2 regions of the Mesorhizobium sp. WSM4822 genome follow, and region 2 is predicted to be linked to the other one. Evidence: predicted binding sites of a transcription regulator. Region 2 holds the regulator's gene; the other holds the start of a gene.
What was found. The regulator LexA, encoded in region 2, represses DNA repair genes until DNA is damaged. The targets are predictions, from matches to a motif close to TGTTCNNNNTGTGTTCNG.

Region 1 (4,599 bases), on a different contig from region 2:
CCGAGCATCTCGAAGAAGGTCAGATGGCGCGCGGTGTAGCCGACATTGTCGAGATCGTTGTGCTTGCCGCCGGCGCGAACGCTCTTCTGGGCGGTCGAGGCGCGCGAGTAGGGCCGCTTCTCCAGACCGGTGAAGACGTTCTTGAACTGCACCATGCCGGCGTTGGTGAACATCAGCGTCGGGTCGTTGCGCGGCACCAGCGGGCTCGATGCGACGATCTCGTGACCCTCCTTGCGGAAGTAGTCGAGAAATGTCGACCGGATTTCGTTCACGCCACTCATGATGCTGCCTTTTCGGAAGAGCCGCCGGCAAACCGGCGGAAATGGGCTCTGCGTTCTAGAAGATTAGGACTTGGCCTTTTAGCCGCCGCGCTTCACCCTGTCCAGAAACACGGAATTGGTCCAATCCACGGCCTTTGCCGGCCGTTCGACCCGGCCTGGTTCCGCCGCCAAAACGCAAAACCGCCGGCACTGGGCCGGCGGTTTCGAAACGCAATAACACGGAACTCGATTACATAAGCCTGAGATAATAGAACGCGATTATGGCCGAACTCCGGCCGGCATCGCGCACGAAGCTGTTACATCGCTCCGGATTCTTCCTCGAAACCGTCATCATCGCCGCGCTCAGGGCCGCCATTCTCGAGGAATTTCTCGGCGATCAGCCCGGCATTCTGCCTGATCGACAACTCGATCTCGCGTGCCGTGTCGGGATTGTCACGCAGGAACAGCTTGGCATTTTCGCGGCCCTGGCCGAGACGCTGCGAGTTATAGGAAAACCAGGCGCCAGACTTCTCGACAATACCAGCCTTGACCCCGAGATCGACCAGTTCGCCGGTTTTGGAGACGCCCTCACCAAACATGATGTCGAATTCGACCACCTTGAAGGGCGGCGCCAGCTTGTTCTTGACCACCTTGACGCGGGTCTGGTTGCCGACAACCTCGTCGCGGTCCTTGATCGAGCCGATGCGGCGGATGTCGAGGCGCACCGAAGCGTAGAATTTCAGCGCATTGCCGCCGGTGGTGGTTTCAGGCGAGCCGAACATGACGCCGATCTTCATGCGGATCTGGTTGATGAAGATGACCATGGTGTTGGAGCGCGAAATCGACGCGGTCAGCTTGCGTAGCGCCTGGCTCATAAGGCGGGCCTGCAGGCCGGGCAGCGAATCGCCCATCTCGCCTTCAATTTCGGCGCGTGGCGTCAGCGCCGCGACCGAATCGACCACCAGCACGTCGATGGCGCCGGAGCGCACCAGCGTGTCGCAGATTTCCAGCGCCTGCTCCCCAGTGTCAGGCTGCGAGATCAGAAGGTTTTCGAGATCGACGCCAAGCTTGCGGGCATAGACCGGGTCAAGCGCGTGCTCGGCATCGACGAAAGCGCAGATGCCGCCCTTCTTCTGGGCTTCGGCAACGGTGTGCAGGGCAAGCGTCGTCTTGCCCGAGCTTTCCGGCCCGTAGATCTCGATGATGCGGCCGCGCGGCAGGCCACCGACGCCAAGCGCGATGTCGAGGCCAAGCGAGCCGGTCGGCACCGTTTCAATCTCGACGACCTGATCGTTGGCGCCGAGCCGCATGATCGAGCCCTTGCCGAAAGCCCGCTCGATCTGCGACAGCGCCGCATCCAGAGCCTTTGATTTGTCCACTGCCTTGTCCTCTACCAGCCGCAAAGAATTCTGAGCCATGATACATCACCCCTTGGTCGTCAATGAAGGCCGGACAATCCGTAATCCCTGCCTATTTGTACCTTTTTTGTTCTCATTTGGCAAGAGGGGTCAAATAACTGAAAAACAAGCAATATCCGGATTTGTTCTTTTTTTGTCCAGGGATTCGATCAGGAATGCACCGCACGTTGGGCCAGACGGCTCGGTTGTTTCGACCTGCCGAATCGCCGCCTCGCATGCGAAGCTCCGTCGCACAGCCTAGCGCTTGTGCGGCTGGAATAACAAAGGTCATATCGCCGGCATGCTGAAATCCGCGAAAATACTGGCCATAGGCGGCGCCCATATCGACCGACGCGGCCAGGTGTCCGGCGCTTACGTGCCTGCCGCCTCCAATCCGGGCACAATGCGCGAGGATGTCGGCGGCGGCGTCTTTAATGCTTTGCGCAGCGCCGTGCGGCGCGGCGTCTCCGCGTCGCTGATGTCGGTTCGCGGCGGCGATGCCGCTGCCGATACCGTTTCGCGAGCCATCGCCGAGACAGGCATTACCGACCTGTCGGCGGTCTTCCTCGACCGCACGACGCCGAGCTACACCGCGCTGATCGACATCGAAGGCGAGCTGATCGTCGGCTTTGCCGACATGGCGCTCTATGATTTGGCGTTTCCCAAGCAGATCAGGCGCTCCAAGGTGCGGGAGGTGATCGCCGCCGCCGACGCGATCCTGTGCGACGCCAATCTGCCCTCTTCGGCGCTGGAACGGCTGGTCGCGCTCGCCGCGGGCAAGCCGGTTTTCGCCATTGCCATCTCGCCGGCCAAGGTGGTGCGGCTGATACCGGTGCTGAAGAAGCTCTCGCTGGTCTTCATGAACCGGCGCGAGGCCATGGTGCTGGCCGGCGTCGCCGCGAATGCCAGGCAGCGCGAGGTCGTCGACGGGTTGCGATGCAGCGGCCTCGTCAGTGGCGTGGTGACGGCGGGCGAGGCGCCCGTGCTGGGGTTCGATGAAACAGGCGCCTTTTCGATCATGCCGCCCAATCCCCGAAAGGTCACTGACGTCACCGGGGCCGGTGATGCGCTGGCGGGCGCAACGGTCGCTGCCTTGCTGCGCGGACTGCCGCTGCGGGTGGCCCTGCGCGAAGGCATCGCCGGGGCGACGCTTGCCATCGAAAGCGCCAACGCCGTTCCCGAGTTCACCGCCTCAAGCTTCGCGGAAGCGCTGGCTCTTGTGCCGGATGCCAGGGAAGTGGCATGAGACCGGCGAATTCATAGTGCCGCGATGTTGCCTGGTGTCCCCACGGACGCGCCGCATTCCGGATTGGAGACCCTGATGACCCCTGAGACCGCCCGCCCCTTCATCGACATCCACGCGCCGGTGGCGCAGGCTCTGGCTGCCGGCCGGCCGGTGGTGGCGCTGGAAAGCACCATCATCACCCATGGCATGCCCTACCCCGACAATGGCGCCATGGCGGCCGACGTCGAAAAGATCATCACCGATGGCGGCGCCGTGCCGGCGACGATCGCCGTGGTTGGCGGCCGCATCAAGATCGGGCTTTCGGACGGCGAGCGCGAATCGCTGGCGATGACGGGCGACGCCATGAAGCTGTCGCGCGCCGATCTCGGTTTTGCCGTGGCGCAAGGGCGCACCGGTGGCACCACGGTCGCCGCCACGATGATCGCGGCGCATATGGTCGGCATAAAAGTGTTCGCCACCGGCGGCATCGGCGGCGTGCACAAGGGCGCCGAAAAGAGTTTTGACATTTCCGCCGATCTCGACGAGCTGGCGCGCACGCCGGTCATCGTCGTCTCGGCCGGCGCCAAGGCCATTCTCGACATCGAAAAGACGCTGGAAGTGCTGGAGACGCGCGGCGTGCCGGTGGTCGGCCTTGGCTGCGAGACGATGCCGGCCTTCTGGTCCAGGCATTCGCCGTTCCGCGCGCCGCTGACCTTGCACGAGCCGGAAGAGATCGCGCATTTCTACCAGACGAGGGCAGCGCTGGGGCTCGCCGGTGGCATGCTGATTGCCAATCCGGTGCCGGAAAACCACGAAATCCCGGCTGAGGAGATGGCCGGCTATATCGAGGCCGCGCAGAAGGCCGCCGAGGCGCTCAACGTGACCGGCAAGGCGGTGACGCCGTTCCTGCTGGGAAAGATTCTCGAACTGACTGGCGGCAGGAGCCTGAAGACGAACATCGCGCTGGTCGAGAATAATGCGCGGCTGGCGGCGAGGATTGCGAAGGCGCTTTAGGGTCACGCAGCGAAGGTTCCCCCTCACCCGGATTCCCAAGACCGAATTGCAAAGAACAGTTCGGGGCAATCCGACCTCTCCCCGAGGGGAGAGGAGCTTGCAGCGCCGACGTCGACCTCTTCTCCCCTCGGGGAGAAGGTGGCCGCGAAGCGGACGGATGAGGGGGTGGCCTCGCGCTTGCGTGAATCTACTTCCCCGCCCGTCGCCCCGCCTCATAGGCCCGGCGTGCCCAGATCGTCATCTCGTCGGGATCATCGAAAGCGCTGTCTGGAACGCTCCAGTAGGGCATGGCGACCAGCTTGCCGTGGCGCGAGCCGGTATAGGTCCATTGCGTGCAGCCGGCGGCCTCGAACTCGGGCACGCTTTGCTCGTCGGCCTTCAGCAGCAATTCGCCACGCAGCACGATGGCGACGATGACACCGTCGAAATAGATGCCCTTGCCGCCGAACAGTTTTCGGATGCTGACCGGGCCGAGGCCTTCGAACAGTTCGGCGATGCGTTCATTGTCCATGCCGCGATCATGTCACCGGCGTTTGGCCTTGTCATCGCCGCAACCAAAATCATGCTGACAGGTTGTGTGAGGTCGATCGGAGTTTCCCGCTATGCCCGTGCTGCTCAAAGGCTCCTGCCGCTGCAATGCCGTCCGTTTCGAGGTGGAGAGCCACACGCCGGCGCCATTCATGCTGTGCTACTGCTCGATCTG
Region 2 (4,599 bases):
CATCCGGCTGACCATCGACGTGACATCGACCGCAAGACCGAAACTGCGCTATGCGCCGGAACGGGTGCGGCTTTCGGCACGCAAGATCCCGGCTGACGTGACCGCAGGCTCCCTCATCACTGGATATGCCAAGCTTTTGCCGCCGACCGGGCCGGTGCGGCCGGACAGCTATGATTTCTCCTTCGACAGCTATTTTGCCGGCATCGGCGGCAGCGGGTTCTTTCTCGGCAACCCCAAGCTTGTCGTCAGCGATGATGGCGACATGCCGCTGCCGGCCCGAATTTCCTCTAGCGTGGAAAATGCCCGCGAGGCCATCGCCGACCATATCAGGGCGAGCGTCGGCGGCGCCGAAGGCGAGATCGCCGCGGCGCTGATCGTCGGCGTGCGCGCCGGCATTCCCGATGACATCAATGAGGCGATGCGACGTACCGGCATCTACCACATCATCTCGATTTCGGGACTGCACATGGCGCTGGTCGCAGGCACCATCATGGGCTTGCTGCGCGGCGCCTTCGCCTTGTTTCCCGACTTTTCCGCGCGTCGCCCGGTCAAGAAGTATGCCGCCTTCGCCGCACTGTTCTCGATCGCGGCCTATCTCATCATCTCTGGAGTCGTCGTTGCCGCCGAGCGCAGCTTCATCATGCTGGCGGTGATGCTGATTGCCGTGCTGTTCGATCGAGCAGCACTCACCATGCGCAATCTGGCGATCTCGGCGATCGCCGTCATCGTGGTGTCGCCGCATGAGGTGGTCGGCCCGAGTTTTCAGATGTCGTTCGCCGCGACCGCGGCTCTGGTCGGCGCCTATGCCGGCTGGGCCGATCACCGCGCGGGAAAAGCAAGACCGCCGCCCCCAAAGCGATCCATGCCCGGTTTCCTGACGCGAAAGTTCGTGCTCGCGGCAACCGGCCTTGCCATGACCTCCATCATCGCCGGCAGCGCCACGACGCTGTTTGCCATCTGGCATTTTCAGCGTGTGTCGCCGCTCAGCCTGTTCGCCAATCTGGCGGTTATGCCGATCGTCACCGTGGTCATGTTCCTGGCTGTCGCAAGCGCGCTGCTGATGCCTTTCGGATTGGATTGGCCGGCCCTCTACCTGATGGGCAAGGGTCTGACGGTGATGATCGCCATATCGGGTTGGATCTCCGAACGTTCGCCTGTCGATGGGGTTGGGCTGATTTCGCAGCAATCTGTCCTGCTGGTGACAATTGCCCTGGTCATCGCGACGATGGCGACAACTTGGCTGCGGCTCGCTGCTCTGCCATTCGCGCTGGCAGGCTTGCTGACCGTCTCGGATACGCGCACGCCGGATGTGCTGATCTCGGAAGACGCCCGGCTGGTGGCGTTGCCGATCGGTGGCGGCGAGCTTGCCGTCAGCCGGGAACGGCCGAACGAATTCACCGTCGACAACTGGAAACGCGCCCTGACATCAGAAACCATCGTCGTGCCAGAGGTGTTCGACAAGAGCGATGGGCAATTCGACGTCGCGGACGCCGTTGAGCTACCGCCGGGATCGCCGTTCTATTGCTCCTCAGGCGTTTGCGTGGCCAGGCATATGTCCGGTGCGATCATTGCCTATGTCGAGGACCGCAAGGACACCTGGAAAGCCTGCGGCTTCGCCGAGCTGATCGTCATCAATGACGCCACCGCCTATGACGCCTGTCACAATCCGCTGGTTCTCGTCATCACCAAGCGGCAACTGGCTCGCAAAGGCAGTGCCGCGGTCTTCTTCGATCGCCAATCGGCGACCACGCCGGCGACAATCAGCTTCGCGGTGAACAGCCCATATCGGCCCTGGCACACGCAACGCAAATACTCTCGTGAGGCGAGGGGGCTGGCACCCTTCAAGAAACCCGAGAAGCCAGCGGCCAACCCGCAGCCGCCTCAGTAGCGGCGGATGAGGCCGACGAGCTTGCCTTGCACCTTGACCCTGTCTGGGCCGAAAATACGGGTTTCATAGGCCGGATTGGCGGCTTCGAGAGCGATCGAAGCGCCCTTGCGGCGGAACCGCTTCAGCGTCGCTTCCTCTTCATCGACCAGCGCCACGATGATCTCGCCGGGGTTCGCCGTGTCGGCATTGCGGATGATGACGGTGTCGCCGTCGAAGATACCGGCCTCGATCATCGAGTCGCCCTTAACCTCCAGCGCATAGTGGGCGCCGCCCATGATCATGTCCGGCGGCACCGAGATCGAATGCGTCTGATGCTGGATGGCATCGATCGGCACACCGGCGGCGATACGGCCCATCACCGGTATCGACACGGCGGAGACCGCATCGTCATCATTGCCGGGCGAGGGCATCCGCGAAGGCGCCGGCTTGATCTGCCGGCCAAGAGCACCACCCTGACCGAGACTGCCCTGGATGACGCTTGGCGAAAACTTCTTTGCCGCGTTGAGGCCGGGCGCGATCGAGTCCGGCAATCGCAGCACTTCCAGCGCGCGTGCCCGGTTGGGCAACCGGCGAATAAAGCCGCGCTCCTCAAGTGCGGTGATCAGCCGATGAATCCCGGATTTGGAGGCAAGGTCGAGCGCCTCCTTCATCTCGTCGAAGGATGGCGGAATGCCGCTCTCCTTCAGGCGTTCATGGATGAACATCAGCAGTTCATGTTGCTTGCGTGTCAGCATGGCGGCCCCCAGATTACCTGAAACCAGAATCGAAAAACAAACCCAGAACAAACACTATCTGTTCCAGTTGTGTTCTGCAACCGTTTAAAGTTTAATGAATTTGTTAAGGCTGCTGAAATTATTTGGGCTTGCCAGCGGGTCGCAATCGACAGGCGCCAACCACGGCGATGCGCCTGCTCACATTGAAACCATTATGGTTAATGACCTGTGGCTCATCCTCAACCCGAGGCTTGGCATCATCTGCCGGCCGACCTCCACAAGGACGATATCAATCTTTGGGACGTTCGTTTGCCGTGAACGAAACGGAGCCAAAACGCCAACGTCTGTTGGCATTTGTGGCTGGAATTCAGCCTTCCGTCATCCGCCGGGCAGTGAGGGCGGCGACGGCAAATCGCGGAGATCGTTGCGTCAGGTAACGGCTTCCTTGACGGCGAAACGCTGGTCCTTCCATGCGCCCGTGCGCAGAATGTCTTCTAGCACTTGAACCGCCAGCCACACATCCTTGTAGCCGATATAGAGGGGCGTGAAGCCGAAACGGATGGTCGATGGCGCGCGAAAATCACCGATGACGCCGCGCTCGATCAGCGCCCGCATGATTTGATAGCCGTGATCGTGAAGGAACGACACCTGGCTGCCGCGCCTGGTCGCGTCGCGGGTGGTCTCCAGCGTGAGGCCATAGGCGCCGCACTTTGCTTCGACGAGCTGGATGAACAGTTCCGTCAGCGCGACGCTCTTTTTTCGCAATGCCGCCATGTCGACGTCGTTCCAGATGGCAAGCGCGCCTTTGAGCGCCCGCATCGACAGGACCGGCTGGGTGCCGCACAGAAAGCGGCGGATACCGGTGCCGGCAACATATCCCCGTTCGAAGGCAAAGGGCCGCGCATGGCCCCACCAGCCGCTGAGCGGCTGGCTGATATCGCCGTGATGGCGCTGCGCGGCATAGATGAAGGCCGGTGCGCCCGGACCGCCGTTGAGGTACTTGTAAGTGCAGCCGATGGCGAAATCGGCATTTGCGTGATCGAGCTCGACGGGCAGGGGGCCGGCGGTGTGGCATAGATCCCAGACGATCAGCGCTCCGGCCGCATGAGCCTTGCGCGTCAGCGCCGCCATGTCGCGCAGTTCACCCGATTTGTAGTTGACGTGGTTGACCAGCACCACCGCGACGTTTTCGTCGATCAGCTCTTCGATGGTGGGCGCGTCGACGCCCGCGAGGCGCAGCAGGACGCCGTCCCGTGTCGAGGCCACCCCTTCGGCGATGTACAGGTCGGTGGGGAAACTGTCACCCTCGGCGACAATGACCGACCGGCCCGGCCGCATCTTCAGCGCCGCATGCAGCACCTTGTAGATGTTGGTCGAGGTCGTGTCGCAGACGACGGTCTGGCCGGCCGCGGCTCCAATCAGGCGCCCGAGTTGATCGCCGAGTTCGATCGGCATCTCGAACCATCCGGCCGTATTCCAGGCTCGGATGAGGTCCTGGGCCCATTCCTGGGTTGCCGCCTGCTGCAGCTCGCCGAAAACGGCATGAGACGCTGCCCCCAGTGAATTGCCGTCGAGATAGATCACCCCCTCCGGCAGAATGAAACGGTCGCGCATGGCCCGCAGCGGATCCGTGGCATCCATCGCTTCGACTGCGGCGAGATCAGGAATTCCACTCATGGTCAGTCAGTCCCCGGTTGTTCGCGAAGGGTGTTCCGCCGCCGCGCGTCGCTGTTTTCATTTCGACGATGTCAGAGCCGGGTGCGGACCGTCCACAGCTCCGGGAACAGCACCACCTCGAGCATCTTCTTCAGATACGAAGCACCCGACGTGCCGCCGGTGCCGCGTTTCAGGCCGATGATGCGCTCCACCGTGGTGACGTGGTTGAAGCGCCAGCGGCGGAAATAATCCTCGAAGTCGACCAGCTTCTCTGCCAGTTCGTAGAACATCCAGTAGCGCTGCGGATCGCGATAGATCGTCTGCCAGGCGACCAGCACCTCT

Region 1: recA (recombinase RecA) is a predicted target of LexA. The motif match lies at 1,736-1,753, and genes of this name have one in related genera.

Annotation. Positions count from the first base shown of each region.
Region 1 is NZ_JBVVQM010000007.1:184,975-189,573, reverse strand. It holds gene alaS (alanine--tRNA ligase) at 1-281, opposite strand, end outside; gene recA (recombinase RecA) at 578-1,678, opposite strand; gene AC0L3E_RS17835 (carbohydrate kinase family protein) at 1,959-2,903, shown strand; gene AC0L3E_RS17830 (pseudouridine-5'-phosphate glycosidase) at 2,979-3,896, shown strand; gene AC0L3E_RS17825 (TfoX/Sxy family protein) at 4,084-4,407, opposite strand; gene AC0L3E_RS17820 (GFA family protein) at 4,499-4,599, shown strand, end outside.
Region 2 is NZ_JBVVQM010000015.1:15,155-19,753, forward strand. It holds gene AC0L3E_RS28445 (ComEC/Rec2 family competence protein) at 1-1,888, shown strand, start outside; gene lexA (transcriptional repressor LexA) at 1,882-2,622, opposite strand; gene kynU (kynureninase) at 3,031-4,278, opposite strand; gene kynA (tryptophan 2,3-dioxygenase) at 4,350-4,599, opposite strand, start outside.